DNA from 4 places in the Streptomyces sp. NPDC042336 genome. Region 4 is predicted to be linked to each of the others. Evidence: riboswitches for the same ligand, from Rfam matches in the RefSeq annotation. Region 4 holds a riboswitch; each other region holds the start of a gene.
What was found. Region 4 has a riboswitch for cobalamin ahead of ACZ6IM_RS30390 (cobalamin biosynthesis protein). Riboswitches for the same ligand answer to the same signal wherever they lie in the genome.

Region 1 (8,261 bases), on a different contig from region 4:
GCGCTGCCCGTACGACAGCAGGTGCGTGGGCCGGTCGGCCAGCGCCGCGATGTCCAGCGCGGCGAGTGCCTCCCCGACCCGGGACCTGACCTCCGCGTCGGGCAGCCCCAGGTTCAGCGGACCGAAGGACACGTCCTGGCCGACCGAGGCCGCGAAGAGCTGGTCGTCCGGGTCCTGCACCACCAGTTGCACCGTGGTCCGCAGCCGGGTCAGCCCCTTGCGGTCGTAGGACACCGGCTCCCCGCCGAGCGTCAACGTCCCCGCACGCGGCCGCAGTCCGCCGCTGAGCAGCCGCATCAGCGTCGTCTTGCCGCTGCCGTTGCGGCCGAGGAGCGCCAGCGCCCGCCCCTCGCGCACCGCGAAGTCCAGGCCCCTCAGCACGTCCGGGCCCTCCTCGTACCCGAACGACGCGCCCCGCAGGGCGACCAGGGCCACTTCCGGTGACTGCGCCGGATCGCTCACGACAGGGGTCCTTCCAGTACGAGGGTGAGGCCGGCCAGCGCCGCCAGCAGGGCGACGCTCACCGCCGTGAACGGCACCGAGACACGGGCCTCGGGCACCAGCACCCGCAGGGTGCCGTCGTAGCCGCGCCCGGCGAGCCCCGACTGGAGCCGCGCCGCCCGGTCGAAGGCCCGCACGAACGCGGTGGCGCCGAGCCCGCCGAGCGAACGCCAGGACGCCGCCCGGGTGGTGTGCCCGAGCCGCGCGGCCTGCGCTTCCCGGATGCGGCGCACGGAGTCCAGCAGCAGGAAACTCATCCGGTACGTCACCAGCGCCACGTCCACGACCGGCGCGGGCACCCCGGCCCGCACCAGGCGCGGCAACAGGTCGGACATCGGTGTGGTGAACGCGAACAGCAGCACCCCCAGCGACGCCGCCGAGGTGCGCAGCAGCAGCTCACCCGCGCGCACCGCACCGCCGTCGGCCGCCGTCAGGAACCCGTCCGGGCCGCCGACCTGCACCAGCAGCGGCAGCGCCCCCGTCACACAGAAGCCCAGCGGCACCCGGTAGGCCCGCCACAGCCGGCGTCCGGGCACGCCCGCCGGGCCGAGCAGCACCGTCAGCGCCGTCACCAGCACCAGCGCCGCACCCGGCCAGGGCGGCAGCGAGATCGCGAGCACGGTCAGGCCGAGACCGAGCACGGCCTTGTCCACGGGATGGCGGCGCCGCCAGCGACTGGCGTGCGCCGCCGCGTCGATCGGCAGCACTCAGTCCCCTTCGGGGGTGTCCCGCGGTGCCGCCGCGGCCTCGGAAGACGCCGCCGCCCGCTGCTCGCCCTGCCGCCGGCCCCGGCGCAGCCCGAAGTAGTACGCCAGCACGCCCGCGCCGAGCGCGGCCTGCAGCGCGAACAGCGCCGACTCGACCTCCCCGGAGGGGGGTTCGTACAACGGGGAGAACCACGGCTCGTAGTCCGGTTCGATCTCGGTGATCGCGGTCTCCGCCTCCGCGTCGGCCCCGGTGAACGGCTCCTCCTTGTGGTCCCCGAGCCCCAGCACCAGCGGCAGCACCGCCAGCGCGGCCACGGCGAGCAGCAGCAGGGTGTTGATCTTCGCGTTGCGGCTCATCGGGCCACCGCCTCCGGCTTCCGCTCGCCGGACCGGGTCAGCAGCACGCCCAGCCGGGTCAGTTCGCCCTTGCTGGACTGCACGAGCAGCCGCATCACGATCACCGTGAGCAGGCCCTCGCTCACCGCGAGCGGGAGCTGCGTGACGGCGAAGATGGACCCGAACTTGCCGAGCGCGCCCAAGAATCCGCTGCTCGGGTCGGGGAAGGCCAGCGCCAGCTGCACGCTGGTGACGCAGTACGTCGACAGGTCGGCGACGAACGCCCCGAAGAACACGGTGACCATCAGCGGCACGTCCCAGCGGCGCAGCAGCCGGTAGACGCCGTACCCGGCCCAGGGGCCGACGATCGCCATCGAGAAGACGTTGGCGCCGAGCGTGGTCAGCCCGCCGTGGGCGAGCAGCAGCGCCTGGAAGAGCAGGGTGATGGTGCCCAGGACCGCCATGACCGGCGGCCGGAACAGGATCGCGCCCAGGCCGGTGCCGGTGGGATGGGAGCAACTTCCGGTGACGGACGGCAGTTTCAGCGCCGACAGGACGAACGTGAAGGCTCCGGAGGCGCCGAGGAGCAGTGTGCTCTCCGGGTGCTCCCTGACCTCACGGGTGAGTGACCGGACTCCGTGGACGACGAACGGCGCGGACGCGACACCCCAGGCGATCGCGTGCGCCGGTGGCAGAAAGCCCTCGGCTATGTGCATGGCTCAGCAGACCCTCTCCAGCACCTCGTGGATGGACGACGCGCCTTGGCCGGTCTCCTGGCTTACGGGTACCACCGCCCGTGCTCCGCCTTCCCGGACCGCAAGCGGTCCAGTGGCTGCCCCTGAGGGCCGGAGCCGGACTTCCCGATTCACAGTGGCGAGGGCCGCACCGGCATCACACCGGATTTCCCGTTCACCAAGGCGTGGCGACAGTAGTGCGCCCACGGGGGTGGACACAAGCAGGCCTCGGTCCTGCGCAAACGCCCGCCGCCGTGCGCGGGGGCCGCGCCGCCGTCAGTGGGAGCGGCCCCGCCCGGGCCGTCGGAGCACCATGTCCCGCATCCGGGTGGTCAGCGCGGTGGCGGCGGCGGTGAGGAAGACGAAGCGGTACGTGATCCGCGGGACGGTCACCACCCGCGCGGCCTGGCCCCGCGGGGCGATGTCCCCGTACCCGACGGTGGCGAGCGTCACCACGGTGAAGTACAGCGCGTCGATCCTGGTGTGCGGGCCGTGGAACTCGCCCGGCGACTTGGCCAGTGCGTGGTACGTGGCGGAGAAGACGCGCACGGACAGGACGATCAGCAGCGAGATGAACACCCCCGGGCCGGCTGTCCGGGTGGTCGAGGGGGAGCAGGAAGCAGGCCACGACCACGGCGGCCGCGATCCCTGCCCGTACGAGCCAGGGCCGTACGGCGTCCCAGCCGGTGCGGGGGCCGGCCCGGGGCGGGGCGCGGGGGCGGATGCGGGGCCCGGCGGTCCGTCACCGCGCCGCTCCCGCTTTCGACGCCCCGCCCGCCCCGGACTCGGTCCGGCGCACCAGTTGGGCGACGATGAAGGCGACCACCGAGGCCATGACGATCAGCGGCGTCTGGTCGTGGGCGTCCCGGCCCATCAGCAGCACCGCCAGGACCGAGCTGGCCAGCGGCAGCCCCGTCACCGCGGCCGCCGCGGCGGCGATGCCGAGGGCGAGCGCCGGGGCCGTGCCGAAGCCGGGCAGCCTGGAGCAGGCCAGGGCCGTCGCCGCGCCCAGCAGCACGGACGGGAAGATCGGGCCGCCGCGCAGCGCACCCAGCGCGATGCCCCAGGCCAGCCCCTTGCACACGACCAGCGCGACCAGGGCCCCCACGGACCAGGCGTGCGGGTGCGCGGCCAGTTGGGCGAGGGTGGCCTGCCCGGACAGCGCCGCCTCGGCCGGTGAACGGCCGGTGATCAGCGCGTACGCGGCGACGCAGACGCCGACCGCGGTGGCGCAGGCGACGGTGCGCGCGGCCGTGCGGTGCCGGGTCCAGGTGACGGTGCGCCGGCCCAGCTCGCGGGCCAGCGTGACCAGTACGGCGATCAGGGCGGCGGTGGGCAGGCCCCACAGGAAGTCGCCCGCGTCCGGACTGGCCTGGGGCGGCAGGTCGGGCAGGGCCAGCGCGCCGATCTCCAGCCCCGTCCACTGACCGAAGCCGGTGAAGACCAGGGCACCCGTCGCGCTGGCCAGCAGACAGGGCAGCAGCAGCGCGACCATCCGGGCGCCGGCCAGTCCAGCCCCCTCGATGAGCAGGACCGCCGCCGCCACCGGACCGCCGAGGATGGTGGAGATCGCGGCGGTGGAGCCGGCCGTGGCCAGGATCGCGCTCGCCCGCCGGTCGGCGCCCGCGCCCGCCCGCCGCACCGCCAGCAGCGCCAGCCCGCTGCCGACGGCCATGAGCGGCGCCTCGGGACCCAGCACCACGCCGAGCGGCAGCGTGGCCAGCGCGGCCAGCACCGCGCCGGGCAGCGCGCGGGGGCCGACGGGCGCCCCGCCCAGGCCGTTGACCGGGAGGTGGCCGCCGCCGCCCGGCATCCGGGTCACGATCGGCGCCAGGACCAGCCCGGCGAGGACCAGCGCGGGCAGCGGCCACCACCAGGGCGGGGTGTCGTAACCGGCCGCCTCGGGCAGCGAGGTCCACACCCAGTGCTGCAACTCGTGCTGGAGCCCGACGAAGAAGAAGCAGGCCAGCGCGATCGGAACGCCCAGCAGCACACACAGCAGCAACAGCCGCCGATAGCCGGGGCTGAGCAGAGTCTCCCGCAACGACTGCTCGGCCCGCTCCGGAGCAGCCCCCGCCGGCGCGGTCACGGACGCCACCCGCACGGACCCCACCGGGCCGGCGACCCGTGCCGGGCAAGCGGGTTTCGCCGGCGCAGTGGCCCCCGCCGGGACGGCGTGGCGCGGCGGATCAGCGGTCGTCGGCGGGGCGGTGAGCCGTGGCGGGGTCGCGAGCCCTGCCGGGGCAGCGGCCGACTTGTCACACGCCCTCCTTCTTCCGCGCCGCGGGCCGTCGGTCGCCGGGGGCCGCGGGTGTGGCTCAGTCAACGCGAGGCCGCTGCCGCCCGCATGCGCACGCCCGGCGCGCGGTTCACCCGTCCGGCGGACCCGCCTGGCCGGGGAGCGCGGGCGCCCGCAGGCTCTAACCGACCTGGCGGTGCCGACGGCACCGGCGGGCAGCAGCCCCGTACGGGGGACACAGAAAGGACTCCGCTCATGAGCCAGCACGCCGAACCCTCTCCCGGCCGGCCGTCCCACGGCGGCGACGCCTCCTGGGCCCAGCGCTCGGGCGGCCGCACCAGCGGCTGGGTGACCGGCGGTGTCGTCTTCGCGGGCGTACTGCTGCTGCTGAACGGCGCGCTCGCCGTCCTCCAGGGCATCGCGGCCATCGCCGAGGACGACGTGTACGCCCGTATCGGCACCTACGTCTACGAGATGAGCCTGACCGGCTGGGGGATCGTCCACGTCATCCTGGGCGCCCTCGTGTTCGTCACCGGATTCGGCGTGCTCAAGGACATGGCCTGGGCGCGGGTGGCGGGCATCGTCCTCGCCTCGCTGAGCCTGATCGCCCAGTTCCTGTTCCTGCCGTACGCGCCCGTCTGGTCCGTGATCATGATGGCGATCGACGTGTTCGTGATCTGGGCCCTGGCCAGCCGCCAGGACCACCCGTCCCGCGCCTGAGGCTCCACGCCCACGACGACGGTCACCCCGCGCCCGCGGTGGTGACCGTCGTCGTGTCCGGGCTCAGCGGCGGCGCAGGCTCCGGGCCAGTGCCGTCGCCGCCGCCGCGGTGCCCACGGCGGCCGCACCCGTGGCCGCGAGGGCCAGGGCCCGGGCCCGGGGCCCCGGCGCGGCCGGACGGGCGCCCGGCGCGGTGCCGTACGCACTGCCCGGCGTCCCGGCACCGGCCGCGGGGGCCGGCAGGGCCGAGGCCAGCAGCTCCGCCAGGTGCACGCCCTCGTGGCCGCCGCTGTCGAACTCGTGGATCTGGGTACGGCAGCTGAAGCCGTCCGCGAGGACGACGGTCGACGCGTCCTCCTCCCGCAGCCGCGGCAGCAGCACCCGCTCCGCACACGCCTCACTGACGTCCAGGTGACCGCGCTCGAAGCCGAAGTTGCCGGCCAGCCCGCAGCACCCGGAGTCCAGCCGTTCCGCGTCCACCCCGGCCCGGCGCAGCAGCTCCTGGTCGGCCTCCCAGCCGAGCACCGCGTGCTGGTGGCAGTGCACCTGGGCCAGCGCCCGCGCGGACCGGTCAGGGACCCGCGGCGGCCGGTAACCCGGGGAGTGCTCGGTGAGCAGCTCCGACAGCGTCACCGTCCGCTCGGCCAGCCGCAGCACGTCCTGGTCGCCGGGGAACAGCTCGGCCGCGTCCGCCCGGAACACCGCCGTGCAGCTCGGCTCCAGAGCCACCACCAGGCCGCCCGCCCGCACATGGCCGGCCAGGGAGCGCACGGTGCGGGTGAGAACCTTCTCCGCCGTCCCGAGCTGACCGGTGGAGATCCAGGTCAGCCCGCAGCACAGCGGCTCGTGCGGCAGCTCCACCCGCCACCCGGCGTGTTCCAGGACCCGGACCGCCGCCTGTCCGATGTGCGGGTGGAAGTGGTTGGTGAAGGTGTCGGGCCACAGCAGCACGGACCCGCGGCGGCCGTCGCCCTCCGGCTCGTGCTCCGCGAACCACTGCTCGAAGGTCCGCTCCGCGAACAGCGGCACCTCCCGGTCCGCCACCCCCGCCACCAGCACCGCGGCCTTCGACAGCAGGGGCGCGTGCGTGAGCGCGTTGACGACCGGGGCCAGCCGGGTGCGGCCCACCACCTGCGCGAGCGCCGGCAGCCAGCCCATCGACCAGTCCGAGCGCGGCCTGCGCCACGGCCGGCCCTCGTAGTGGTGGGACAGGAACTCCGCCTTGTACGTGGCCATGTCCACGTCCGCCGGACAGTCCTTCTTGCACCCCTTGCAGGCCAGGCACAGATCGAGCGCGTCCTTGACCGCATCCGAGCGCCAGCCGTCCCGGATCGCGCCGTCCCCGTGCCCGTCGAGCATCTCGAACAGCAGCCGGGCCCGGCCCCGCGTCGAGTGCTCCTCCTCGCGGGTCACCTGGTACGACGGGCACATCACCGTGCCGTCGCTGGTGTGCTGCCGGCACTTGCCGACCCCGACGCAGCGATTGGCCGCCTGCGCGAACGAACCCCCGTCGTGCGGGAACCGGAAGTGCAGGTCGCGGGGTTCGAACGGGGCCCAGTCACCACCGAGCCGCAGGTTCTCGTCCAGCCCGTACGCGGCGACGACCTTCCCGGGGTTCATCCGGTCCAGCGGGTCGAAGACGGCCTTCAGCCGCCCGAACGCCTCGACCAGCCGGTCGCCGAACATCCGGGACAGCAACTCGCCCCGGCTCTGCCCGTCCCCGTGCTCCCCGGACAGCGAGCCGCCGAACTCGACGACGAGGTCGGCCGCCCGCTCCATGAATCTCCGGTACGTCGCCACCCCGTCCGCGGTGTACAGGTCGAACGGGATCCGGGTGTGCACGCACCCCTGTCCGAAGTGGCCGTACAGGCTCGGACCGGTGTCGCTCAGGTATCCGAACTCCTCGAACAGCGCGCGCAGCCGGCGCAGGTAGTCGCCCAGCCGCTCGGGCGACACCGCCGAGTCCTCCCAGCCCTCGAAGGTGTCGGGCCTGCCCGGGATGTGCGCGGTGGCGCCCAGCCCCGCCTCGCGCACCTGCCACAGGTCCTCCTCGTGCGACGGGTCGTCCAGGAACGCGCAGTCGGCGTCGTGCTCGGAGCGGTGCACGGCCGCCAGCATCCGGTGCGCCCGCGCGTCGGCCTCCTCGACGGTGTCGCCGCCGAACTGCACCATCAGATAGGCGTTGCCCTCCGGCATCTGGGCCAGCGCCTCGGAATTCAGGTGCTTGATCCGCTCGTCGCGGACCAGCCGGGCGTCGACGCCCTCCAGCGCGATCGGGTCGTGCGGCAGGATGTCGGGCACCGCGTCGGCGGCCTTGTCGATGGTGTCGAACCCCAGCACCAGCAGGGAGCGTTCCTTCACCACCGGTACCAGCTCCAGCTCCGCCCGCAACACCGTGACCAGCGTCGACTCACTGCCCACCAGCAGACCGGCCACGTCGAAGCCGTGCTCCGGCAGCAGGGAGTCCAGGTTGTAGCCGGAGACCCGGCGCGGGACGTCCGGGAACCGGCGGCGGATCTCGTCCCCGTAGGTGTCGCGCAGCGCGCGCAGCCGCCGGTAGACGGTCGCCCGCAGATCGCCCTGCCGCTCGATCTCGGCGTACTCCTCGTCGTCCGTCTCCCCGCACCAGAAGCGGGTGCCGTCGTAGAGCAGCACCTCCAGCCGGGCGATGTTGTCGACCACCTTGCCGTGCGCCTGCGCGGTGGCACCGCAGGAGTTGTTGCCGATCATGCCGCCGAGGGTGCAGTTGGCGTGGGTGGCGGGCTCGGGACCGTAGCGCAGCCCGTGCGGCGCGAGCTGCCGGTTCAGGTCGTCGAGCACGATCCCGGGCTGCACGACGCAGGTGCGGGCGTCGGGGTCCACCGACTCGATCCGGGTGCAGTACTTCGACCAGTCGAGGACCACGCCCGCGTTGGTGCACTGCCCGGCCAGGCTGGTCCCGCCGCCGCGCGACAGCACGGGCGCGCCGAACTCCCGCGCCACGGCCACCGCCTCCGCGCCGGCCTCCGGGGTGTGCGGGACGAC
Region 2 (8,261 bases), on a different contig from region 4:
TCGAGCACCAGTCGCGGCTTCTTCTTGGACAGGTCGGACAACTGCTTGGCCGTCACGGCTTCCGGTCCGTACGTGCCGACCACCTCGGCCCCGGCCAGCTTCGCCGACCAGGCGGAGAAGACCTGGGCGACGACGGTGGGCGCTTTGCCGTCCGGCCAGGCGCTCTTGAGGTCCTTCTGCAGCTTGCCGTACTCGGTGTCGAACGAGGTGATCCACTCGGCGGCGGTGTCCTCGGTGCCGAACATCTTGCCCAGCCGGGTCACCTCGGCCTTGGCCTTGTCCGCGTCGTTGTCGAGATTGACCTCGACCAGTTCGGCGTCGCCTCCGGCGGCCTCCTTGAACTTCTCCGCGTACGGCTCGAAGGGCGCGTACAGCACGAAGTCGGCGTCCGCCACGGCCGCGAGATCGGAGGGTTTCGGGTCGTAGTCGGGGGCGTGCTGCACCGACTCCGGCACGATGACCGTGACGTCCTCGGCGCCGGCGGCCTTGGCGAACGCCCCTTCCCAACTGGTCGTGGCGACCACGACCGGGCCAGTGCCCTTCCCCGCCGCGTCCGCGTCGGACGAGGAGGACGACGTGTCGCTTTCCCCACCGCAGCCGGTGGCCGTCAGCAGGAGGGCCGCGCTGAAACTCAGTGCGAGGAGGGGAGTGATGCGGACGCGGGTGCGCGCCATGAGCTGATTCTCCGTTCGGGTACGAGATGGACGGCGAGGACGACCACGCCGGCCGTGAGGACGAGGACGGGACCGGGCGGCCAGTCGAACCGGAGTGCGACCAGGAACCCGGTCAGGTTCACGACCACGCCGATACCGACCGCCCACACGGTGATGGACAGCAGGGAGCGGCCCAGCCGCCGGGCGGCGAGGGCCGGAAGAAGCGTCAGCGCGTCGACGAGGAGAGCACCGGTGAGCTTGATGGCTCCGGCGACGGACACCGCGACCAGGACCAGCAGCACGAGGGTGAGCCGGTCGACCCGCACGCCCGAGGCCAGGGCGAGTTCACGGTCGTAGAGGAGGAGCGCGATGTCTCTACGACGCCACCAGAAAAGAGCCGGTACGACGACAGCCAGCGCGACGAGCAGCCACAGGTCGGCGGTACCGACCGACAGGATGGACCCCCAGAGCAGGGAGAAGGCGCCCGCCGCGTTGACGCCGGAGACGGCCAGCACGAGCAGGGCGGCGGCGATCGCCAGACTCATCAGCAGACCCATGGCACCTGACAGACCGTCCGGGGTACGGGCCAGCGGAGCGACTCCGGCGCCGGCGAGCGCGCAGGCCACCAGCGCACACAGCATGGGATCGAGCCCGGTCAGCAGAGCAACGGCGATCCCCAGGAGTGCGACATGCATCATCGCGAACCGCACCGGCATGATGTCGAGGCCGACGATGACGACACCGATCACCGGAAGTCCGACCGCGGCCACCAGCAGGGCGACACCAGCCCGTTGGACGGGCACGAGCTGCAGGAGCTGACCGACGTCGGCCGCGGCCAGGGCGCTCACCGGACCTCCCGCAGACGTCCCGCGGCCATCTCCAGCACCCGGTCGCAGCGCTCGGCCAGAGCCCGGTCGTGGGTGACGACCACGACGGTCACCGGCAAGGAGAGCAGGACGTCGGCCGCCTCCTCCTGACCGGAGAAGTCAAGGGCGGCGGTGGGCTCGTCGGCGAGCAGGACGCCCGCCCCGGCCGCCACACAGCCGACCGCCCGCGCCAGGTACATACGCTGAAGCTGACCACCGGACAGAGTGTGCAACGGCCGGTCGGCGAGATGCCCGACCCCGAGCTTGTCGGCCGCCTCCACCGCCTCGGCACGCGCACCGCCACTGGTCAGCAACTCGCTTGCCAGCAAGGGAAAACGGCCGGTCGCCGGCTTCTGCGGGATCCACGCGCACGCCCGTCGCCGCCACGCCCACTCGGCAGCACTCCCGGTGTCCCGGCCACCCACCAGGATCCGGCCCGCGACATGCCGGTGCAGCCCCAGAACAGCACGCAGCAACGTGGTCTTGCCCGACCCGTTGGTACCGGTCAGCGCCACTCGCTGCCCGCGCACGATGTCGAGATCGACGTCGCACACGGCCTCGACCCGGCCGTGCCGGCACACGACGCCCGACATCCGGACATCCAGCCCTTCCATGCCACCTCCCTGCCTCCTCACAGCAGTCGGACGGGAGAGGCGGTCGGTTCCCGGACAGGACGAAGGAGCTGCGACGGCAGCGGACTCGGTCTCCCGGGCGGGCCGCCGCGCGTTCGGCCCCGCGATGGCTGGGCACGGGAATCACGGCGCCATGGGCGCCGGCTGGTTCGAACGCATCCAGGACGTGTACCCCGGACACGCCGGAAGGGCCTCCGGCCGGGTCGTCCCGGCCCAAGGCCCTTCCTTGTGCCGCCTGCAGGTGAAGGGTGAGAAGACGATCACGAGCAGGACGTCATACGGCCCCCGCGGTCAGGGGTTCAGCAGCAGCACGTCGGCGCGGGCCTTGGCGGCCTCGTAGCGCTTCGCCACGTCCTGCCAGTTCACGACGGCCCACATGGCGTCGATGAAGTCGACCTTCTGGTTCTTGTACTGGAGGTAGAAGGCGTGTTCCCAGGCGTCGAAGACCAGGATCGGGGTGGAGCCCTGGCCGACGTTGCCCTGGTGGTCGTAGACCTGCTCCACGATCAGCCGCCCGCTCAGCGGCTCGTACGCCAGGACGCCCCAGCCCGAGCCCTGGGTGGTCGCGGCGGCCTTGGTGAGCTGCGCCTTGAAGCCGGCGAAGGAGCCGAAGGACTCGGCAATCGCGTCGGCGAGGTCACCGACACCGTCGGCGGCCAGGGGCTCGCCGCCGCCGTCACCGGTCATGTTGTGCCAGTAGATGGAGTGCAGGATGTGACCGGAGAGGTGGAAGGCCAGGTTCTTCTCCAGGCCGTTGATCGAGCCCCACTGCTCCTTGTCCCGCGCCTCGGCGAGCTGCTCCAGCGTGTCGTTGGCGCCCTTGACATACGCGGCGTGGTGCTTGTCGTGGTGCAGCTCGATGATCTGCGGGTTGATGACCGGTTCGAGCTCCGAGTAGTCGTAGGGAAGCTCCGGGAGCGTGTACACCGCCATGTCCAACATCCTCCGACGTTATTGCCACTGATGTGCAGTTGCACGCTAGCAGCAGTAGCGGCAATTATTGATCAGGCGATGGTCCTAGGACCGGTGTCACCGGGACCCCGACCGGCGCATGACGAACGACGGTGCGGCCGATCTCGCGTGCGGCGCCCGACCCCACCCCTCTGCCGCGAACTCCCTGGTGGCGGCGACCCGTTCGCCGCGTTCGGCACGGATGGCGGACGATCCCCAGCCGACACCTCCATCACCTGGACGCAGGACGCGGGCCCGCTCCTCCGCTCCGTCGGCCATGACGCGAATGGCGGCGGACTCGTCGCGGCCGAGGGCCTTGAGCGGGACGGACCGTGCGACATCCGGCGGGCCACCCCAGCCATCGGCGCCGACCCGGACGACTTTCGCCGCGATGGCCCATGGCAGCCGGGCGGGGGCACTGCTGCGCGCCTCGGGACCAGGGGTTGCATCGAAGGAGTCAAGGCCGCGTCCCCCAGGGGCGGCCATGTGCGCGGAGCCGGTTCGGTACACATCATCGGAGATCTTATTGCACACTACTTGCAACAACTTACTAATGGCAGAAAGGTCGGCCATGAGGTCTGCGATGGCGCCGGGCATCGAGTCGTCCTGCAGCAAGACGGGAGCGGACCCGGTCCGGGACCCGATCACACACCTCGAGGACACGCTGGACGACGCGGTCGCGGAGTGCTTCGACAAGGCGGCACGGGTCTTCGGGCTGCCGTATCCGGACGGTCCGGCCATCGAGGCGGTCACCGCCTGCGCCGAGCACGGCGTGAGCGCCGTGGTCGTGGTCGGCTGTGTCGCCGCGAACTCGCGGGTACGGTCGCCGGCCGAGGAGCACCGTCTGGCGGCGGGCGCCGAACTGCGGATGCCTCCGCTGCGGCTGTGCACCGACAACGGCGCGATGGCCGCCCCTGTCGGCGACCTTCTCGTACGGACGGGCGCCGCACCGGCACCGCTGGAGTACGCCGCACTGCATTCCGTCGTCATGGGGAAGGCGGTGGCCGCCTGATGACCACCGACATCCGTGTGCACCGGGACGCCGGGATACTCACGCACACCGAGTCACTGCATTCGGTGTACGTCGACGCCTTCTGCGCCCCGCCCTGGCACGAGGACGAGGCGCAGGCAACCGAGTTCGTCTCCCGGCTGCCGGCGAACGTGCGGCGTGCCGGGTTCACCGCCGCGACCGCCGTGCGCGACGGGGAGATCGTCGGCTTCGCCACCGCGTGGACCACTCCGTCTCCCCTCCCCACCGACCGCTGCTATCCCCAGGCGGCCGCCGGCCTCGGCAACGACCGCACCGCCGACTGGCTGTGCGGAGCCCGGGAGATCGACGAACTCGCCGTCCGGCCCACCGCCCGCGGCACCGGTCTCGCCACCCGCCTCCTCGAAGCGGTGACCGCAGACGCGCCCGAAGGGCGGGCATGGCTGCTCACCTCGGTCCGGAACGGGCGGGCCATGGCCTTCTACCGCCGCCACGGCTGGACGCAGGCCACCCACCCCTCCCCCGACGGCAAGGGCATCGTCGTCTTCCTCGGCCCGCGCCACCCCGCTCGTTCCCTCGCCCCGCTCCCCCTGTGAGCCTTCGGAGGCCCCGCCTTGCCCACCGCTGAAATCCGCCGCCATTTCCTCGAGATCGTCACCGAGCGCGCCACAACGTGGTCCTCAGCGCCCCACTGCGAACCCATGCCCCGACCTTGCTGTTCGTCAAGCACTGGCCCAGGGCGGCGAGGTCCTGGCACCGTTCCGGGCGCGTGACATGGGTCACCGCCCGGATCACGGACGTCCGCGTTCCTGACGGGCCGACTGCCCGTAGGCTGCCCGCAGCAGCTGGTTCGCCCCGTCAGCCAGACGAGGTGTCGCAAGAGGGAACCCGGTGGGAATCCGGGACTGCCCCGCAGCGGTGAGCGGGAACGACCGCCGTCATACGCACTGGGTCCGAAGTACCGGGCCCGGGAAGCGACGGCCAGTAGGTGTCCTCGAACGGTGAGGACGTGCCCGCGAGTCCGAAGACCTGCCAACTGCCCGCGCGCGAACCGTTCGTGCGCGGACATCCCGGTGACCTCGAGGGCGGGTCGGCGTACATATCAGGCGGACGGCCCTGCCTTGTCGCGCAGCGTCGGTCACGCCCGGTGTGTCTCCCCTTCGCGTTCTCGTCCCGTCTCCGGGATCTCAGGGATTCATCTCGCGAAGGAGATCTCCGTGACCACGAAGTCCGCAGCCGCGGCAGCACGGGCCACCGTGTACGGCTACCCCCGGCAGGGTCGGAACCGTGAACTGAAGAAGGCCGTCGAGGGCTACTGGAAGGGCCGCGTAACCGCCGAAGCCCTCCGCGCCACGGCCGCCGAACTGCGCCGTACGAACTGGCTGCAGTTGGCCGACGCGGGCATCGACGAGGTACCGACCGGCGACTTCTCGTACTACGACCACGTCCTGGACACCACGGTCATGGTCGGTGCGATCCCCGAGCGCCACCGCGCCGCCGTGGCCGGCGACGCGCTGGACGGCTACTTCGCCATGGCGCGCGGTACCCAGGAGGTGGCACCGCTGGAGATGACCAAGTGGTTCGACACCAACTACCACTACCTCGTCCCGGAACTGGGCCCCGACTCCGCGTTCACCGCCGACTCCGCCAAGCAGGTCGGTGAGCTGAAGGAGGCCCTCGCGCTCGGCCTGACCGCCCGGCCCGTCCTCGTCGGTCCCGTCACCTACCTTCTGCTCGCCAAACCCGCCCCGGGCATGCCGGCGGACTTCGAGCCGCTCACCCTGCTGGACCGGCTGCTGCCCGTGTACGCCGAGGTCCTGGCCGACCTGCGGGCGGCGGGCGCGGAGTGGGTCCAGCTGGACGAGCCCGCCCTCGTCCAGGACCGCACCCCGGCCGAGCTGAACGCCGCCGAGCGCGCCTACCGTGACCTCGGCGGTCTAGCCGACCGGCCGAAGCTCCTGGTCGCCTCGTACTTCGACCGGCTCGGCGAGGCGCTGCCGATGCTGGCCAAGGCCCCGGTCGACGGTCTCGCCCTGGACTTCACCGGGGCGGCGGCCGCCAACCTGGATGCGCTGGCCTCCGCCGGCGGGCTGCCCGGCAAGCGGCTGGTCGCCGGTGTGGTCAACGGCCGCAACGTCTGGGTCAACGACCTCGCCGCCTCCCTGTCCACGCTCGGCACGCTGCTGGGCCTGGCCGACCGCGTCGACGTGTCCGCCTCCTGCTCCCTGTTGCACGTCCCCCTGGACACCGCCGCCGAACGGGACATCGAACCGCAGATCCTGCGCTGGCTCGCCTTCGCCAGGCAGAAGAGCGCCGAGGTCGTCACCCTCGCCAGGGGTCTCGCCCGGGGCACCGACGCCATCGCCGCCGACCTGGCGGCGAACCGTGCGGACCTCGCCTCCCGTGCCGACTCCCCCGTCACCCATGATCCGGCCGTCCGCGCCCGCGCCTCCGCGGTCGCCGAGACCGACGGGCGCCGTTCCCCGTCCTACGCGGAGCGCGCCGCCGCCCAGCGCGCCCACCTCGGGCTGCCGCTGCTGCCGACCACGACCATCGGCTCCTTCCCGCAGACCGGCGACCTGCGCGCCGCCCGCGCCGACCTGCGCGCCGGGCGGATCGACACAGCCGACTACGAGGAGCGGATCAAGGCGGAGATCCAGGAGGTCATCTCCTTCCAGGAGAAGACCGGCATCGACGTCCTCGTACACGGCGAACCCGAACGCAACGACATGGTCCAGTACTTCGCCGAGCGACTCACCGGCTACCTGGCCACGCAGCACGGCTGGGTCCAGTCCTACGGCACCCGCTACGTCCGCCCGCCGATCCTGGCCGGCGACATCTCCCGCCCCGAGCCGATGACGGTGCGCTGGACGTCCTACGCCCAGTCGCTCACCGAGAAGCCGGTCAAGGGCATGCTCACCGGGCCGGTCACCATGCTCGCCTGGTCCTTCGTCCGCGACGACCAGCCACTCGCCGACACCGCCCATCAGGTCGCCCTCGCCCTGCGCGACGAGGTGCACGACCTGGAGGCCGCGGGCACGTCCGTCATCCAGGTGGACGAACCCGCCCTGCGTGAGACGCTGCCGCTACGCAGCGCCGACCGGGCCGGATACCTGGACTGGGCCACCGAAGCCTTCCGGCTCACCACGTCCGGCGTCCGCCCGGACACCCAGATCCACACCCACATGTGCTACGCCGAGTTCGGCGACATCGTCCAGGCCATCGACGACCTCGACGCCGACGTCATCAGCCTGGAGGCGGCCCGCTCCCGTATGCAGGTCGCCCACGAACTCGCCGCCCACGGCTACCCGCGCGAGGCCGGACCCGGCGTCTGGGACATCCACTCCCCGCGCGTCCCGAGCACCGACGAGGCCGCGGAACTCCTGCGCACCGGCCTCAAGGCCATCCCCGCCGAACGGCTCTGGGTCAACCCCGACTGCGGTTTGAAGACCCGCGCCTGGCCCGAGACCCGGGCCTCACTCGAACACCTGGTGACCGCCGCCCGCACCATCCGTGACGAGCTGTCCCGCTCCTGACCCCCGGCTCACCGGGCCGGACGCACGGCTTCCGGCCCGGTGAGCGGCACAGCCCGAAACGGATACACCTCATCGCAGGGCTGGGCGACGTACACCGCCGGCCAGCCCGCAGTCACCGCACTTCGAGCCGTTCGGCGCGCGGTAGTAGAGGCAGCAGCTTCGGCGGCGGAACGTGAGGTCGGGGCCGGTGAGCACGCCGGTGCCCGCCAGGCGTCCGGTGTCCAACAGCTCGGTCGTGAGGTCGGTGAGCGGCCCGCGTACGGCGGGACGGAGCGCGAGCAGGGCGTGGGCCGCCCCGGCGAGCGCCGACGCCGAGTTGCCGTCCAGCAGACGCGGGGCGACCTTGACGCGCAGTCCGTCGGCCAGTGCCGACAGGTGACGGGTCACCTGCTGGTACAGGGCGCGGGCGGTACCGTCGTCGAGCCGGTCAGCGTGCCAGCCGGCCGGGCGGGGCACCCGGAGGGCCGGCCCGTCGTCGGCCCGCTCCAGTCCTTCCAGGTCGGGGACGATTCCGTGCAGGACGACGCAAGCCAGGGCCGGTGACCAGAGACGGGCGGCGTGACCGAGGTGGGCGATGGAGACGCCGACGCGCGGCTCCACAGTGTGGTGGCGGCGTGCGACGGCTTCGGCAAGAT
Region 3 (6,271 bases), on a different contig from region 4:
GAGCCAGGCAGGTGTACATGGTGCGCAGCACACGCGCGTTGTCTGCGGGATCCTCGAAGTACCCGAAGGAGGTGAACATGTTGAGGACGACGTCGAAGCCGCCCGGTGCCTCGTACTCGCGGGCGTCGGCCCGCACGTACGTCACCTCGGCACCGGTGTCGGCCGACCGCTTGTGTGCCCGGTCCAGCATGGCCGGGCTCAGATCCACTCCGGTCACGCGGTGGCCGCGGCGGGCGAGCGGCACGGTGAACACCCCCGGCCCGCAGCACAGGTCCAGCACGCGCGACCCCTGCGGGAAGGTCAGTAGGGGAGAGGTGTCCAGCAGTTCCTCGGCCTGCTCGTGGCGCTGCTCGGAGAACAGGAAGTCGTGGAACTCGGTCCAGAAGTCATCGTCCTGGAATCCGCCCGTCCGTGTCATCGCGCGTCAGTGCTCCTTCATGGTCGTCGTCGGGGACAGGAGGCCGCGCCGTGCGACGGCGCAGCGTGAGCAGCAGAGGGGGAAGCAACAGACACTGGGCGGCTGCCAGCAGCCAGAACCAGCCGGTGTGCCCGGCCCGTTCGCCGAGGCCGTACAACTGCCCGCCCAGTACGCCGCTCGCGCAGGCGCCCAGGCCCGCGGCCAGCCGCTGCTGGCCGAAGACCACGGCGTCGGAGCGAGGACTGCGGCGCAGCGCCTCCAGGTCGTTCTTGAGGAACAGCACGATGTCGCCCAAGGTGATCAGCGCGCCGCCCGCCAGCAGTGCCGTCCGGGTACCGGATGCCAGCACGGCCAGGCCCGCCGCCAGGCCCGTGAAGCCGACCGCGAGGGCGAGGGCGTACGGCATGCGCCGGATCAGGTCGGAGGCGAGCGGCTGTACGACGATGACCAGCGTGAAGCAGAGCAGTAGCACCACGCTGTAGAACGCGCTGGAGGCGCGCTCGACGGCGTACACCGCCAGGAAGTGCTGGAAGTGGAAGTAGAGGTAGAACGCCAGGGCGTTGGCGACGAAAGGCAGGAGTGCCACGCCAGCGAGGAGACCTGGGCGGGCCGTGTCCTCCGATTCGACGGGATGCGTGCCGTCGGCCCCGGGCAGCCGCGCATGTCCCACCGTGACCGCAAGGAACAGCGCCGTGACGGCCGCGAACAGCCAGCCGGGCGACGACAGGACGAACGGCCCGGCGATCAACGGGCCTACGGCCATGCCCGCGTTGAGTGCCGCGTTGCCCGCCGACAGGAACGCCGGGCGGCGCTCGTCGTCGACGCCGTGCACCAAATACGCCTTGTTCGCGGGCAGGTAGAGCGCGGCACCGCAGCACGTCAGGACCAGCGCCCAGACCGCGAGGGGCGGCCAGCGCAGGGCCAGCAGGAGCCCGGCGAAACCGGCGGTGCGCACGACCAGTGCCCACAGCATCGTGCGGCGCAGCCCGATCCGGTCCGCGAGGGCTCCGCCGACGATGCCGCCGGAGAACTGCACGAGCGATGCCACGGCCAGGACGACCCCGACCGTGCCGAGCCCCATCCCGAGCCGTTCGTGCAGGAACACCGACATGAACGGCAGGACCATGAAGCTGCCGAGCGGAATGAGGAACGAGCTGAGCAGGAGGAACCGCAGCGGACCGGTGAGCGGGAACAGCGAGACCCGCAGACCCGGCCCTCGGGTGGTGCGCTCACCCACCGGGCGTCTCCCGGCCGGCCGGGTCGGTGAGGACCCGCAGGGCGCCCGCGGCGGCCACCGCACGGTGGGTGGCGAGTTCGGCGGTCTCCGCCTCGGCGTACACGATGCCCGCGTAACCGCGGCTGTCGCCCAGGTGCTCGATGAGATCGCCGGTCCGCTTGACCGGGTACCAGGCGGGCTTTCCCGGCATGTCGGTGAGCCGGTCGAGCCCGGCCACGCCGGTGAACACGCCGGGTGCGGCCGGATAGCCGAGTACGAAGGCGACGGCCGGACCACCGGGCAGGTCCGAGTCCATGAGCTGGGGGCGACGGCCGAGCGTGGCCTCGATCATCGCCTCGTACACGTTGACGCCGAGCGCCCGGCACATACCCTCCCCGACCAGGGCGCCCCCGATCCGGGGGTTGACCTCCACCACCTCCGGGCCGTCGGTGGTCAGCACGAACTCCACGTGGGCGAACCGGTCGGTGTATCCGATGGCGGCGAGCACCCGGTCGAGCCAGCGCTCCAGCGATGTCCGCTGCAGGTCGGGGAAGGCGACGGGGAAGGCGGTGATCTCCTCCCGGAAGCGCGGCTCCGGTGACATGAGCCGGCTGGAGACGCCCAGCAGCCGGGTGCGGCCGTCCCAAGTGAGCGTCTCGGCGCTGTACACCGGGCCGCTGAAATAGGGCTCAGCGAACAACCGTCCTTTCAGGTCCCGACCGGACGCCTCGGCGAGCGCCGCGTCGAGTTCGCCCTCGTCCCGGACCAGCCACACGTTCTGGCTCCCGGTGCCCGCCGTGTCCTTGAGCACGAGCGGCAGTCCCGCCTCCTTGAGCAGCAGCCCACGTGCCTCACGGTCCGGGCCGGCGTTTTCGACGGCCCTTCCGCGGGTGAGGCCCGCGTTGTGCAGCCTGTTGCGTACGGCGGCCTTGTCCCGGGTCAGCCGCAGGACGGCTGGATCGAGACCGGGCAGGCCGAGGCGTTCGGCGAGGGCAGCGCCGGCCAGGGTCCAGGTGTCGGTGGAACTGATCAGGCCGCGCAGTCCCGGGGTGCGCCGGAGCAGATCGGCGGTCCGCTCCACGTCGAAGGTGTCGGTCACGACGACGTCGAGGGTGCCGGCGGGCAGCCGGTCCAATTCGTAGGCGTAGTAGGCGGGGTCCCGGGTCAGCAGCAGCAGGCGCTCGCCGAGCCGATCGGCGGCGCGGACCAGATGGCCGAGGCCGAAGGTCAGTGACTCCAGGCAGGCCACGGTCATGCCGCCCGCTCCTTCCAGTGGGCCGGGCAGGGAGTGCGCTGCCACGTCATCCTCGACCACGGCATGGTCATCTCCTCCGGAGTGCGGACCTCGAGGGGTTTCAGCGCGGCCGGGTCCAGGGCCTCGGCGTGCCGGGCGAACACGCGCTCCACGTAGCGGTGTCCGGTGTCGGCCCCTACCACCAGGTGCAGTCGGTCGGGGTGACGGCGGGCCTCGTACGTCGCCGTCAGATAGCCGGCACCGGTGGACAGCCCGGCGAACACCGCGTGCTCGCGCAGCAGGGCGACGGCACCGGACATGGCGTGGGTGAAGTCCAGCCAGTGCACGGTGTCGTAGAGATGGTGGCGGACGTTGTCGAAGACGATCGACGAACCGATGCCGGCGATGATCGCCTCGGGATCGTGATGGTCCTGGCTGCCGAAGGTGACGCTGCCGAAGGGCTGGACGCCGACCAGACGCACCGAGGGGTCCGCAACGCGCAGGCGTTCCACGATGCCGCCGGTCGAGGCTCCGGAACCCACCCCGCCGACGACGGTCAGCCGTGCGGCCGGGAACTCCGCCGCGATCCGGTCGGCGACCTCCTGGTAGCCGAGGTAGTGGACGTCGTCGTGGTACTGGCGCATCCAGTGGTGGCCGGGATCCTCGGCGAGGATCTCGCGCACCCGTCGCACCCTCAGTTCCTGGTCGAGCTTGAGGTTCCGCGACGGTCTGACCTGCTCCACCGCGGCGCCGAGGATTTCCAGTTGGGCGAGGGTGGTGGCGTCCACGGTGGTGGACGCGACGATGTGGCACCGCATGCCGTACCGGTGGCAGGCCAGCGCGAGGGCGTAGGCGTAGATGCCGCTGGAGCTGTCGATCAGGGTCTGGCCCGGACGGACCGTGCCCCGCTCCAGCAGATGACGGACAGCGGCCAGGGCCGAGTAGATCTTCATCGACTCGAACCGCAGCAGGACCAGGCCGTCGGTGAGCCGGACGAGGTCCGGGACTTTCAGGGCGTCGGCGATGTGGGGGTGGATCACCCGTAGCCTCCTTGGGTGAAGGTGCACTGGTGGCCGAGCGAGTGGAAGAACGAGGAGAGTTCGGACTTGACCTCGGCCCGTGGGTGTGAGGCGAAGAGATAGCCGGCCAGGCAGCCGGTGTGGGCTACGAAGACGCCGTCGGCGCCGAACCGCTCACGATGAGCCTGCAGGCTGCTGAAGGTCGCCTTGGGCAGCACCTCCTGGGACAACGCGGCGCTGGTCGTCGCGGCCCGGGCGACGGCGGCCGGGTCACCCGAGTCGAAGCCCTTCAGCAGATCGGTCAGACACCGGTGGTACTCCTCGCCGCGGCGCCGGTAGTGGTCCAGCAGCAGGGGAGTGACGGCGGCGGTGTTCACCGTGCCGGGTTCCGTGACGTAGGCGGTGTGGAAGCCGATGTCCTGGCCCAGCCGCCGCACCACCCGGTGCCGGCCGCTGAGGTACAGGGCGAACTCGTCGAGGAAGACGCTGTCGGCGCGCTCGATGTCCGTCAGGACGCCGAGGACCACGTCCGTGTCGTACGGCAGGGAGAAGACACGGAACAGACAGCGCAGCGTCGCCACGATGTCCGCCGTGGAACTGGCCATCCCCACGCCCACCGGAAGTTCGGAGTGGGTGCGCCAGTCGCCAGGGGGCAGGGCGAAACCGTAGTGGTCCAGGAAGAGCCGGGCCGCTGTCGCCGACTTCTCACCCAGTGCCGGCGGACGTGGCGGGCCGGCCGTCGTCCTCGGTGTGAAGTACACCCATGAGTGGCGGTCCACGGGGAAGGACACCACCGCGATCTCGGGATCGGTGTCCGGTCGCAACGGGCCTTGGTACAGCTCGCCCAGAGTGCCGTGGCAGACACCGGACACCGCGCCTCCGGATGAGTCCCGTTCCCGGAGGAAGCCCGCGACGGGTCCGGGCCTCGTCGGCTCCGGTCTGCCGGACGACACACCGGCCCGGGGTCGGTACGGCCGACGCGAACAGGCTGGGTCCCGCACACCGTCCTCCTCCGTACCGGGCGTTGAACACCGACAGGGAAGGAGGCGCGGCCACACGCACGACGTACGACCGCCCATACCGCCAACCCAGTCCACGAGGTCACGTGCACAGCCCGCGGGACGCGGGCGCAGTGGCAGGTCTTCGGACTCGCGGGCACGTCTGCCGAAAGGGCGGACACCTACCGGCCGTCTCTTCCCCGGCCCTGACGCGGGCCCAGTGACACCGACGGCTTTCGTTCCCACTCACCGCTGCGGGACAGTCCCGGACTCACACCGGGTTCCCTCTTGCGTCGCGCCACCGGGCGTCCGGGTGGACGGGAGGCGCGAACCGACTGCGAGGATCAGCGTAGAGGCGCTCGTGCTTCCTGCGACAGTGGAGCCTCGGCGGGTTGTCCTGAATGTGGAGGTGACGCAGAACAAGGTGTGCCTCCACGCGCGGTTCTCGTGGCGGCTCTGGCCGGATAACGCCTTCGGAGATCACTCCCTCATCAGCCAGACTTGTTGCCTCACGCCACATGCGCACCGCTGCTGCGGTGGCCCGTGCCCGGGAGGCCCCTGATGACGTCAGACGTGAGGCCGGACGAAGACGGGGCGATGACCCCGTTGCCCGGAGGGAAACGGCCTCCCGGTGACCGCGTCGCGCTGCGCGGCGATCTGCGGGCCGCCCTGCCCGACGCCACCGCGGCGGTGGTGGTCACGGCGCTCGTGTTCGCGTTCCTGTGGGCGCGCATGGATTCGGGTGCTTCGGACACCGTCGCGGTCATGCCGTTCATGGACGATCCCGGCACCTACTGGATGTACCTGCTCAGCCAGGCGTTCGGCTGGTCGGCCCTGCTGTGGGCGTGGGGCACGGTCATGCTCGGCCTGGTGCTGTCGGGGCCACGCCCCGCCAGGCTGCCGGTCTCCCGGCAGGTGCTGGAGCGCTGGCACCGCACCACCAGCCTGACGACCATGGCCCTGATGTTCGCGCACGCGCTGATGTTCGCGGCGGAACTCGTCCGCTACGAGACGAAGGTGGACTGGGCGCAACGGTTGTGGGTGGCCTTCGCGGACACCTTCGTGCCGGGCTGGTACGACTCCGGAACCGGCCAGGTCGCCATCCCGATCGGCCAGGGCGCCCTGTACCTGGCGATTCCGCTGGGGCTGCTGTTCTACGTCCGGCACCGTATCGGAGCGAACACCTGGCGCCGGCTGCACCGGTTCGTGATCGTCGTGTACGTGCTGAGCGTGTGGCACACCCTGTTGTACGGGACCAACGTCTGGTACGGGGAATGGCCGCGCACCATGCTGTGGCTGCTGCAACTGCCGGTCGCGGCCCTGCTGTTGATCCGTCTGCTGAGACCGGCCCGGCGGGCGGAACGGCTGGGGCCGGCCGGCGGGGGC
Region 4 (8,261 bases):
AGCGCGGCGGCGATGGTGGCGGCCTCGGCCTCGGCGGCGTATCCGCCCTTGGTGAGGAACTCGGTCTCCTGGCGCTCGTACTGCCTGAGCGCCTTGTCGCGGGTGGCGCCCTGGCCGTTGGCGATGCGCTGCTCGTTCTCGCGCATCTTGCGGATCAGGACGTCCAGGCCGCGGGCGGACAGGATGCGGTCGCGGGCGAGCACGTCGAGGTCGCCGGTGCGCGGGTCCTGCGGGAGGTAGCCGACCTCGCCGGAGCGGGTGACGGCGCCGGCGGCGGGCTGTCCCTCGCCTGCCAGGACCTTGGTGAGGGTGGTCTTGCCGGCGCCGTTGCGGCCGACCAGGCCGATGCGGTCGCCCTTGGCGACGCGGAAGGTGGCGCTCTCGATGAGGACACGGGCACCGGCGCGCAGCTCGATGCCGGAGGCGGAGATCACGGTCAGACTCCTGGGCGGGTGGTTGGCGGGGTGGGCGGCTGTGGAGGTTCCCGCCGCTCTAATGCACGAGGAGAATGGCCATGGGGCCAGTCTAACGGGACCGTGCAACCGCTTTTCCCCGCGAGCGTTGTCAGTGGCCGGTGGAAGACTGGGCGAACGGGCCCAAAGCAGCACGGGCCACCGGCTCACGAGGAAGTGATCGGTATGGCAGGCGAAGAGAGCGGGCGTCCGAGTATCTGCCCGACGCTCAGGTACGCGGACGCCAAGGCGGCGATCCGGCAGCTCACCGAGGCCTTCGGCTTCACCGCCGCGGCGGTGTACGAGGGCGAGGACGGCTCGGTGGCCCACGCCGAGCTGGCCCAGGGCAACGGCCTGGTCATGCTCGGCTCGAAGGGCGGGGGCGGCCGCTTCGACGAGGCGATGAAGGGCGGGGGCCCCACGGGGGTGTACGTCGTGGTGGCGGACGTCGACGCCCATCACCGGCGGGCCGTGGAGCACGGCGCGGAGATCCTGATGCCCCCGACCGACCAGGACTACGGCTCGCGGGACTACATGGCCCGCGATCTGGAGGGCAACGTCTGGAGCTTCGGGACGTACGCGCCGGAGGTACCCGGGTAGCCTCCGGCGGTTCGTCCTTCGGGTTCGTCCGTGGGATTCGTCCGTCTCGCCCGGCCGGTCAGCTGCCCCCGGTGTGGACCTGGAAGGCCGCCCGGCGTACGGCCTTGGCCAGGGCGGGGTCCGGGTGCGCGGCGGCGAGCGCCACCAGCACCTGGACGGTGCGGGGGTGGCCGACCGCGCGGACCTCGTCCAGCAGGGCCGGGACGGTGGCCTGCACCGCTGACTCCAGGTGCCGCACCAGCAGCGGGGCCTCCCCGTGGTCGGCGACGGCCGCCGCGGTGTCGACCCACAGCCAGGTGGCCTCCCGGCGGGTGAGGACCTCGTGCGCGTCCTCGGGGTCGGCGCCGTCGTGCTCGGCCAGCCACAGCAGGGCGTACGGCCTGAGCGTCGGCTCGTCGACGACGGCGCGGACGTCGGGCTCGGCGGGCGCCCCGACGACGCGCAGCGCCTCGAAGGCGAGGCCGCGCAGCAGGGCGTCCTCGCCACGGGCGGCCCCGAGCAGTTCGGCGACGGCGCTGCCGACGGGGCGGGCGGCCAGCCAGGCGCGGTACTCGGCGCGGGCGGCGTTGGGGCGGAGCTGGGCGCAGCCGCGGAGCATGCCCTCGGCCGACTGCTCGATGTTGCCGGCGGGGCTCTGCGCGGCGACGCAGATCTGCTCCAGCTTGACCCAGACCGCCCAGTTGCCGAGCGGGGTGAGTGTGGCGTGCCCGTCGCCGCAGGTGAGGGCGCCGACGGAGGCGAGGGCGTGCAGGGCCCAGTCGAGGAGGGGGGCGAGCGGGGTGTCGGTGGCCGGGTCGGGGTCCGGCTCGGCGCCCGGGGTGCCGGGTTCGAGCCGGGGGCCGTAGGGCACCTCGCAGCGCTCGGTGCGCAGTTCGGTGACGCGCTGCTCCAGCAGGTCCAGGAGCTGCGCCACGGGGACGGGTCCGGCGGACAGCTGGAGGAAGGAGAGCACCTGGGGCATCGCGGAGACGACCTCGGCGACCGCGGCGGGCTCCTGCCCGGCGGGCTCGGGGTGGGCGAGCGACCAGGCGTCGAAGAGGGCGACCCAGCCGCGCAGCACGGCACTGTCGTCGCGGTTCCAGGCCCGCAGCCGCCAGCCGGGCCGGGCGGTGCCGCCGTGCACCTCGACCAGTCCGGCGAGGCGGGCGGTGTCCCAGTCGGCGCGGACCTTGGCCACGGGCAGGCCCAGTTCGCGGGCCGCGTGCTCGGCGGTGGCGTCGGACAGGGTGGCCTTGCCGTCGGCGGTCGCGCTGCCCCGGCCTGGGCCGAGCGCGGAGTCGGCCCAGCGGGCTACCCGGGCCGCGTCGGCAAGACCGGAGCGCGCCATTCGGGCCAGCTCCGAGCGGGCCGGTGTGCCTTCCGGGGGGCGCGGTGCGGGGCGGCGTGGACGCCGTTGATTCATCGCTGGGGGGGCGGCGGCCAGGGGTCGCGGGCGGACGAGTCGGAGCCTGGAGTCGCGCGGGATACGGGACGTCACGGGTGCAGTCTTCCGGTTGACGGTCCGAAAACCCAAACGGAATGCCCCGGCGGCCTCCCGGAGTGGCGTGCGCGGGGGCCGGGTGCGCAGTCCGGGCACCGGATCGGGCCAGTGGTACGGCGCTGAACGGAACCTGACCGTCACGCCCACGGGCAGGCGTCACGGAGCGGGCGAAGGGTTCGCGGGAGAGGGGCGCGGGAGGAAGTCGTGCGAGGGGACCGCGGGAGGGGATCAGACCAGTGGGGTCATGAAGCGGCGGAGGGTCTCCTCGTAGTCCGCGGGGTCGGCGTTCCACATGGCGCCGTGCGGGGCGTCCCGGACGGTGTGGAGGGCGACCAGGCGCGGGTGGGTGTCGGCGAGGCGGCGGGAGAGGCGCCAGGGGGCCACCGCGTCGCCGGGGCCGTGGAAGATCAGGGTGGGGACGGCCGGGCGGTGGAGGCCGGCGGTGCCGGTGTCCCGGTCGGCGTGCAGCCCGGCACGGCCCTGCGCGGCCCGGACGGCGAGCGGCAGGAGCGCCCCGGGGGTGCGACGGGCGGCGGCCAGGGCGCGCAGGGTGGTCTCCCAGCTGAGCACCGGCGAGTCCAGGACGAGCCCCGCGATACGCTCGCGCACGCCGGAGAGCGCGGCGGTGCGCAGGGCCATGGTGGCGCCGGTGGACCAGCCCAGCAGGACGACCTGGCGGGCGCCGTGGTCGAGGGCGTAGCGGACGGCCGCGTCCACGTCGCGCCACTCGGTCTCGCCGAAGTGGTGCAGGCCGTCGGGCGAGGGCGGCGCGCCGACGTCGCCGCGGTAGGCGAGGGCGAGCACCGGGACGTTGCGGCGGTGCAGCGGGGCGATCAGGTTCAGGGCGTGTTCGCGGGTGGCGGCCAGGCCGTGCACGGCGACGATCCAGGTCGGGCGCGCTCCGGGCAGGAACCAGGCCGGGAGCGGACCGAGCTCCCCCGGGACCTCGACGTCGGCGTACTCCAGGTCCAGGGCCGTGCCCGGGTTCCCGACGTACAGGTTCGGGGTGAACCACGCCCGGTCGCCGGTCTCCAGGGTGCCGTGCGTGACGCGTTCGAGGCGGCGTACGACGGTGTCGGCGCCGTGTTCGGCGGTGCCGAGGACCGGGCCGAGGACGGCGTGGGAGCCGTCACCGGCGAGCCCGTACCGGCCGGGGCGCAGTGCGGCCAGGTCCCGGGTGAGGGTGATCTGTCCGGCGGCGGTGCCGTGCACGGTGAGCCGGGGCTCGGTGGGCAGAGGCCGGCCGGGGGGCGCCTTGAGCGCGGCGTCGCTGGCGAGCCGGCCGACGGCGACGCTCGCCACCCCGGTCGCCAGGGCTGCGGTGACGGCGGCTGCCGTTGCGGTGACAGTGCGCATGGAGCCAGTCTCCTGGTGGAGTCCTCGGGCGGCCAGTGGACGCGTGACGGTGGGTGACGCGGGTGCCGTGTCCCGTAGCCGGTACCCCGGGAACCGCCCGGCACGCGCCCGGCGTCAGCTCCGTTGCCCGTATCCCCGGAGGCGTTCGGTCACCTCCGCCAGTTGCTCCGGCGTCAGCAGGGACGGCGAGTGGCCCGGCACCGAGGACGCGGTCAGCCAGAGGCGGCACATCCACTCCAGCTGGGCGGTGCGGTCGTAGGCCTGGTCGAGGGAGGTGCCGTAGGTGATCGTGCCGTGGTTGCGGAGCAGGCAGCCGGTGCGGTCCCTGAGGGCCTCCAGCATGCCGCGGGCGAGTTCGTCGGTGCCGTAGGCCGCGTAGGGGGCGACCCGGACGGGGCCGCCGAGGGCGGCCGTCATGTAGTGCACCGCCGGGAGTTCGGGGACGAGCAGGGAGACCGCCGTCGCGTGCACGGCGTGGGTGTGGACGACGGCCCGGGCGTCGGGGTCCGCGCGGTACACGGCCAGGTGCATGGGCAGTTCGCTGGTGGGGACCAGCGTGCCGAGCACCTGCCGTCCGTCCAGGTCGACGCCGGTCGCGTCGCCCGGGGTCAGCCGGTCGTAGGGCACGCCCGACGGGGTGACCAGGACCGTGTCGCCGACGCGCACGGAGACGTTGCCGGAGGTGCCGACGACCAGCCCGTCCGCCACCGTCCGGCGGGCCGTCGCGACGAGTTCCTCCCAGGCCGGCTCCCTGGCCGTCTCTCCGGCCGATTCTCCGGACCCAGCCCGCGATCGCGTCACAGTCACGTCTCCTCCCGAGCGCCCGCGCGCCCCTCACGGCCCCTCGCCGAACGGCCTTGCGGTGATCCTGCCAGGGACGTCTCCGGAGAGCACCGGAGCGGGCACGCAGAGGGAGGCTCCGGCCCCGCTTCCGGTCACCGCGACGCCCTGCTCAGTTCATCTTCCGTTCACTCTGGTTACCTACGTTCGTCGCGCCAACGACCTCGAACGATTGCCTGGGTAAATGGAAAGCTTCTCGCTGATCCTCGCGATTGTGGTGGTAACCGCACTCGCGTTTGATTTCACGAACGGTTTCCACGACACCGCCAACGCGATGGCAACGACCATTTCGACCGGTGCGCTCAAGCCCAAGGTGGCGGTGGCGATGTCCGCCGTCCTCAACCTTGTAGGCGCCTTCCTCTCCGTGGAGGTCGCCAACACGATCTCCAAGGGTCTCGTCGACGAGACCGGCATCCGTCCCGAGGTCATCTTCGCCGCACTGGTCGGCGCGATCCTCTGGAACCTCCTGACCTGGCTGGTCGGACTCCCGTCCAGTTCCTCGCACGCCCTGATGGGCGGTCTGATCGGCGCCGCCGTCGCCTCGGCCGGCATCGGCGCGGTCAACGGCGACGTGCTCGTCACCAAGGTGCTGCTCCCCGCGATCGCCGCCCCGATCGTGGCCGGACTCGCGGCGTTGCTCGCGTCCCGGATGACGTACTCACTGGGCCGCAAGGCCGACGGCAAGGCCGCCGCGAAGGGCTACCGGGCCGGTCAGATCGCCTCCGCCGGTCTGGTCTCGCTGGCCCACGGCACCAACGACGCCCAGAAGACCATGGGCATCATCACCCTCGCCCTGATCGCCGGCGGCTCGCTCGCCCCGGACTCCGACCCGCCCGTGTGGGTCATCCTCAGCGCGGGCCTGGCCATCGCGCTCGGCACCTACCTGGGCGGCTGGCGCATCATCCGCACCATGGGCAAGGGCCTGACCGACCTCCAGCCGCAGCAGGGCTTCGCCGCCCAGACCAGTGCCGCCACGGTCATCCTGGCCTCCTCCCACCTCGGTTTCTCCCTGTCCACCACGCACTCGGTCTCCGGCGCGGTGATGGGCGCGGGCCTCGGCCGCAAGGGCGGCGTGGTCCGCTGGTCCACGGCCACCCGGATGTTCGTCGCCTGGGGCCTGACGCTGCCGGCCGCGGCCCTGGTCGCCGCGCTCGCCGAGTGGGTCTGCCGCGCCGGCGACTGGGGCACGGCCCTCGTCGCGGTGTTCCTGGTCGCCTCCAGCTATGCGATCTGGCGGATCTCCCGCCGCGAGGTCGTCGACCACACCAACGTCGTCGACGGCGACACGGTGGGCGCGGGGGAGCCCGAGCCGGCCGGTGTGGTCACCACGGCGATGGCCGCCGTGTCGCCGCCCCCTGCGGGCGTGACCGAGGACCTGTCGGCCACCGTCCCGGCCCCCGCCACCACTCCCGCCCCCAAGGCCCCGTCGGCCGCCACCACCGTCTGAGCCCGCGTCCCGGGTACGAAGGAAGCGAACCTCCATGAGCATCGACTGGGCAGCCCTCGGCTCCGTCTTCGGCGTCAGCCTCGTGGTCACGGTGGCCCTGGTGGGCCTGTTCACCCTCGGCATCGTCGGCCTCTCCCGCCAGGAGCGGGCCACCGCCGAGGGCGGCTCCGCGACCCTCGCGGTCACCGGCGCGTACGCGTGCTTCGCGGCCTGCACGGCGGCGGTGGCGTACGGGATCTATCTGATCGTCGCCTGAGCGTCGCGCGCTCCGCGGGCGCGCGCCGGGGCGGGGCGCGGGACGGACTCGAACCGTTCCGCGCCCCGCCCTTTCGCGTTCCGGCGCACACCACTCGCGTGTGGGCCTTCGCACACTCCCCCGCCGCAGGTCAACGCCAGGTTGACGGGTGTTCGCGGGGCGTGGTGGACTTCCGGGGCCATCTACGGCGGCAGGAGAGGAAGCCCGGTGCGAATCCGGCGCGGTCCCGCCACTGTGACCGGGGAACAGGAAACCCCGGGAGCCAGGAACTCTCACCGCCGGACTCTTCGAACCAGGGCGTGGACACCCTGAGTGAGGACACGACGCGATGCCCGGCTGCCGCCACCGCTCGACACCCCGTACCAGGTGCCTCCCCGACCCTGTGACCGGCTGAGCCCATGCGTGCCGGACGCGTCTTCGCGTACGGCGCCGCCGCCGGCCTCCTCGGTGACCTCCTCCTCGGCGACCCGCGCCGCGGACACCCGGTCGCCGTGTTCGGCCGTGCCGCGGGCGCCGTGGAACAGGTGCTGTGGCGCGACCACCGGGGCTGGGGCGCCCTGCACACCGCCGTGTGCGCCGGTGGCGCCGTCGCCCTCGGTGCGGCCGCCGCGCACGCCGTACGCCGCTCCCCCGCCGCCCGCGTCGCGCTGACCGGCGCGGCCACCTGGGCCGTGGTCGGCGGCACCTCGCTCGCCCGTGAGGCCGCCGCGATCGGCCGGGCCCTGGAGGCGGGGGACGTCGAGGCGGCGCGGACGCGGCTGCCGCACCTGTGCGGGCGGGACCCGCAGGCGCTGGACGCCGACGGCATCGCCAGGGCCGTCGTGGAGTCCGTCGCGGAGAACACCTCGGACGCGGTGGTGGGCGCCCTGGTGTGGGGCGCCGTGGCGGGTGTGCCCGGGCTGCTCGGCTTCCGGGCCGTCAACACGCTGGACGCCATGGTCGGCCACAGGTCGCCCAGGTACCGCCGCTACGGCTGGGCCTCGGCCCGCCTGGACGACCTCGCGGGCTGGCCGGGCGCCCGCCTCACCGCCGTCCTGGCCACCGTGGCCGGGGGCGATCCGCGGGGCGCCGTACGGGCCTGGCGCGCGGACGCCGACCGGCACCCGAGCCCCAACGCCGGGCCCGTGGAGGCCTCCTTCGCGGGCGCCCTGGGCGTGCGGCTCGGCGGGACGCTCTCCTACGGCGGACGGGTCGAGCACCGGCCCGTCCTCAACGGCGCCGCCGGCCGCCCCGTACGGGCCGGTTCCGGCGACATCGACCGGGCGGTACGGCTGTCCCGGCGCGTGGGCTGGCTGGCGCTGGGCGTGTGCGCGGGCGCGCGGCTGCTCGCGCGCGGCATCGTCAGGAAGGGACGTACGTCATGAACGGTGGCCTGCTCGTCGCCGGCACCACCTCCGACGCCGGCAAGAGCGTCGTCACCGCCGGGATCTGCCGCTGGCTGGTGCGCCAGGGCGTCAAGGTGGCGCCCTTCAAGGCGCAGAACATGTCGCTGAACTCCTTCGTGACCCGCGAGGGCGCGGAGATCGGGCGGGCGCAGGCCATGCAGGCCCAGGCCTGCCGGGTGGAGCCGACCGCGCACATGAACCCCGTGCTCCTCAAGCCCGGCGGGGAGCGCAGCAGCCAGGTCGTGCTGCTCGGCAGGCCCGTCGGCGAGATGAGCGCCCGCGGCTATCACGGCGGGCGCCAGGAGCGGCTGCTCGGCACGGTGCTCGACTCGCTGGCCGAACTGCGCGGCACGTACGACGCGGTGATCTGCGAGGGGGCGGGCAGCCCGGCCGAGATCAACCTGCGCCGCACCGACATCGTGAACATGGGGATCGCCCGGGGCGC

Region 1: another riboswitch for cobalamin. It lies ahead of ACZ6IM_RS08940 (energy-coupling factor ABC transporter permease); the one in region 4 lies ahead of ACZ6IM_RS30390 (cobalamin biosynthesis protein).
Region 2: another riboswitch for cobalamin. It lies ahead of metE (5-methyltetrahydropteroyltriglutamate--homocysteine S-methyltransferase); the one in region 4 lies ahead of ACZ6IM_RS30390 (cobalamin biosynthesis protein).
Region 3: another riboswitch for cobalamin. It lies ahead of ACZ6IM_RS10620 (GHMP family kinase ATP-binding protein); the one in region 4 lies ahead of ACZ6IM_RS30390 (cobalamin biosynthesis protein).

The regions. Positions count from the first base shown of each region.
Region 1 covers NZ_JBVJEA010000003.1:44,767-53,027, forward strand. Annotated here, with positions in the region: gene ACZ6IM_RS08925 (ATP-binding cassette domain-containing protein) at 1-462, opposite strand, end outside; gene cbiQ (cobalt ECF transporter T component CbiQ) at 459-1,208, opposite strand; gene ACZ6IM_RS08935 (energy-coupling factor ABC transporter substrate-binding protein) at 1,209-1,565, opposite strand; gene ACZ6IM_RS08940 (energy-coupling factor ABC transporter permease) at 1,562-2,260, opposite strand; cobalamin riboswitch at 2,291-2,476, opposite strand; gene ACZ6IM_RS08945 (potassium channel family protein) at 2,555-2,857, opposite strand; gene ACZ6IM_RS08950 (chloride channel protein) at 3,021-4,367, opposite strand; gene ACZ6IM_RS08955 (DUF7144 family membrane protein) at 4,773-5,237, shown strand; gene ACZ6IM_RS08960 (FAD-binding and (Fe-S)-binding domain-containing protein) at 5,301-8,261, opposite strand, start outside.
Region 2 covers NZ_JBVJEA010000003.1:437,329-445,589, reverse strand. Annotated here, with positions in the region: gene ACZ6IM_RS10670 (metal ABC transporter solute-binding protein, Zn/Mn family) at 1-674, opposite strand, end outside; gene ACZ6IM_RS10665 (metal ABC transporter permease) at 632-1,501, opposite strand; gene ACZ6IM_RS10660 (metal ABC transporter ATP-binding protein) at 1,498-2,133, opposite strand; gene ACZ6IM_RS10655 (superoxide dismutase) at 2,443-3,084, opposite strand; partial or broken gene ACZ6IM_RS10650 (tRNA (adenosine(37)-N6)-threonylcarbamoyltransferase complex transferase subunit TsaD) at 3,728-4,114, shown strand; gene ACZ6IM_RS10645 (GNAT family N-acetyltransferase) at 4,114-4,686, shown strand; cobalamin riboswitch at 4,933-5,129, shown strand; gene metE (5-methyltetrahydropteroyltriglutamate--homocysteine S-methyltransferase) at 5,308-7,626, shown strand; gene ACZ6IM_RS10635 ((2Fe-2S)-binding protein) at 7,696-8,261, opposite strand, start outside.
Region 3 covers NZ_JBVJEA010000003.1:430,059-436,329, forward strand. Annotated here, with positions in the region: gene ACZ6IM_RS10600 (class I SAM-dependent methyltransferase) at 1-418, opposite strand, end outside; gene ACZ6IM_RS10605 (MDR family MFS transporter) at 387-1,655, opposite strand; gene ACZ6IM_RS10610 (ATP-grasp domain-containing protein) at 1,648-2,889, opposite strand; gene ACZ6IM_RS10615 (cysteine synthase family protein) at 2,886-3,908, opposite strand; gene ACZ6IM_RS10620 (GHMP family kinase ATP-binding protein) at 3,905-4,711, opposite strand; cobalamin riboswitch at 5,009-5,233, opposite strand; gene ACZ6IM_RS10625 (ferric reductase-like transmembrane domain-containing protein) at 5,447-6,271, shown strand, end outside.
Region 4 covers NZ_JBVJEA010000018.1:46,923-55,183, forward strand. Annotated here, with positions in the region: gene ACZ6IM_RS30355 (ABC-F family ATP-binding cassette domain-containing protein) at 1-434, opposite strand, end outside; gene ACZ6IM_RS30360 (VOC family protein) at 639-1,052, shown strand; gene ACZ6IM_RS30365 (hypothetical protein) at 1,111-2,529, opposite strand; gene ACZ6IM_RS30370 (alpha/beta hydrolase family protein) at 2,761-3,888, opposite strand; gene ACZ6IM_RS30375 (class II aldolase/adducin family protein) at 4,003-4,689, opposite strand; gene pitH (low-affinity phosphate transporter PitH) at 4,913-6,175, shown strand; gene ACZ6IM_RS30385 (hypothetical protein) at 6,210-6,431, shown strand; cobalamin riboswitch at 6,580-6,725, shown strand; gene ACZ6IM_RS30390 (cobalamin biosynthesis protein) at 6,830-7,795, shown strand; gene ACZ6IM_RS30395 (cobyric acid synthase) at 7,792-8,261, shown strand, end outside.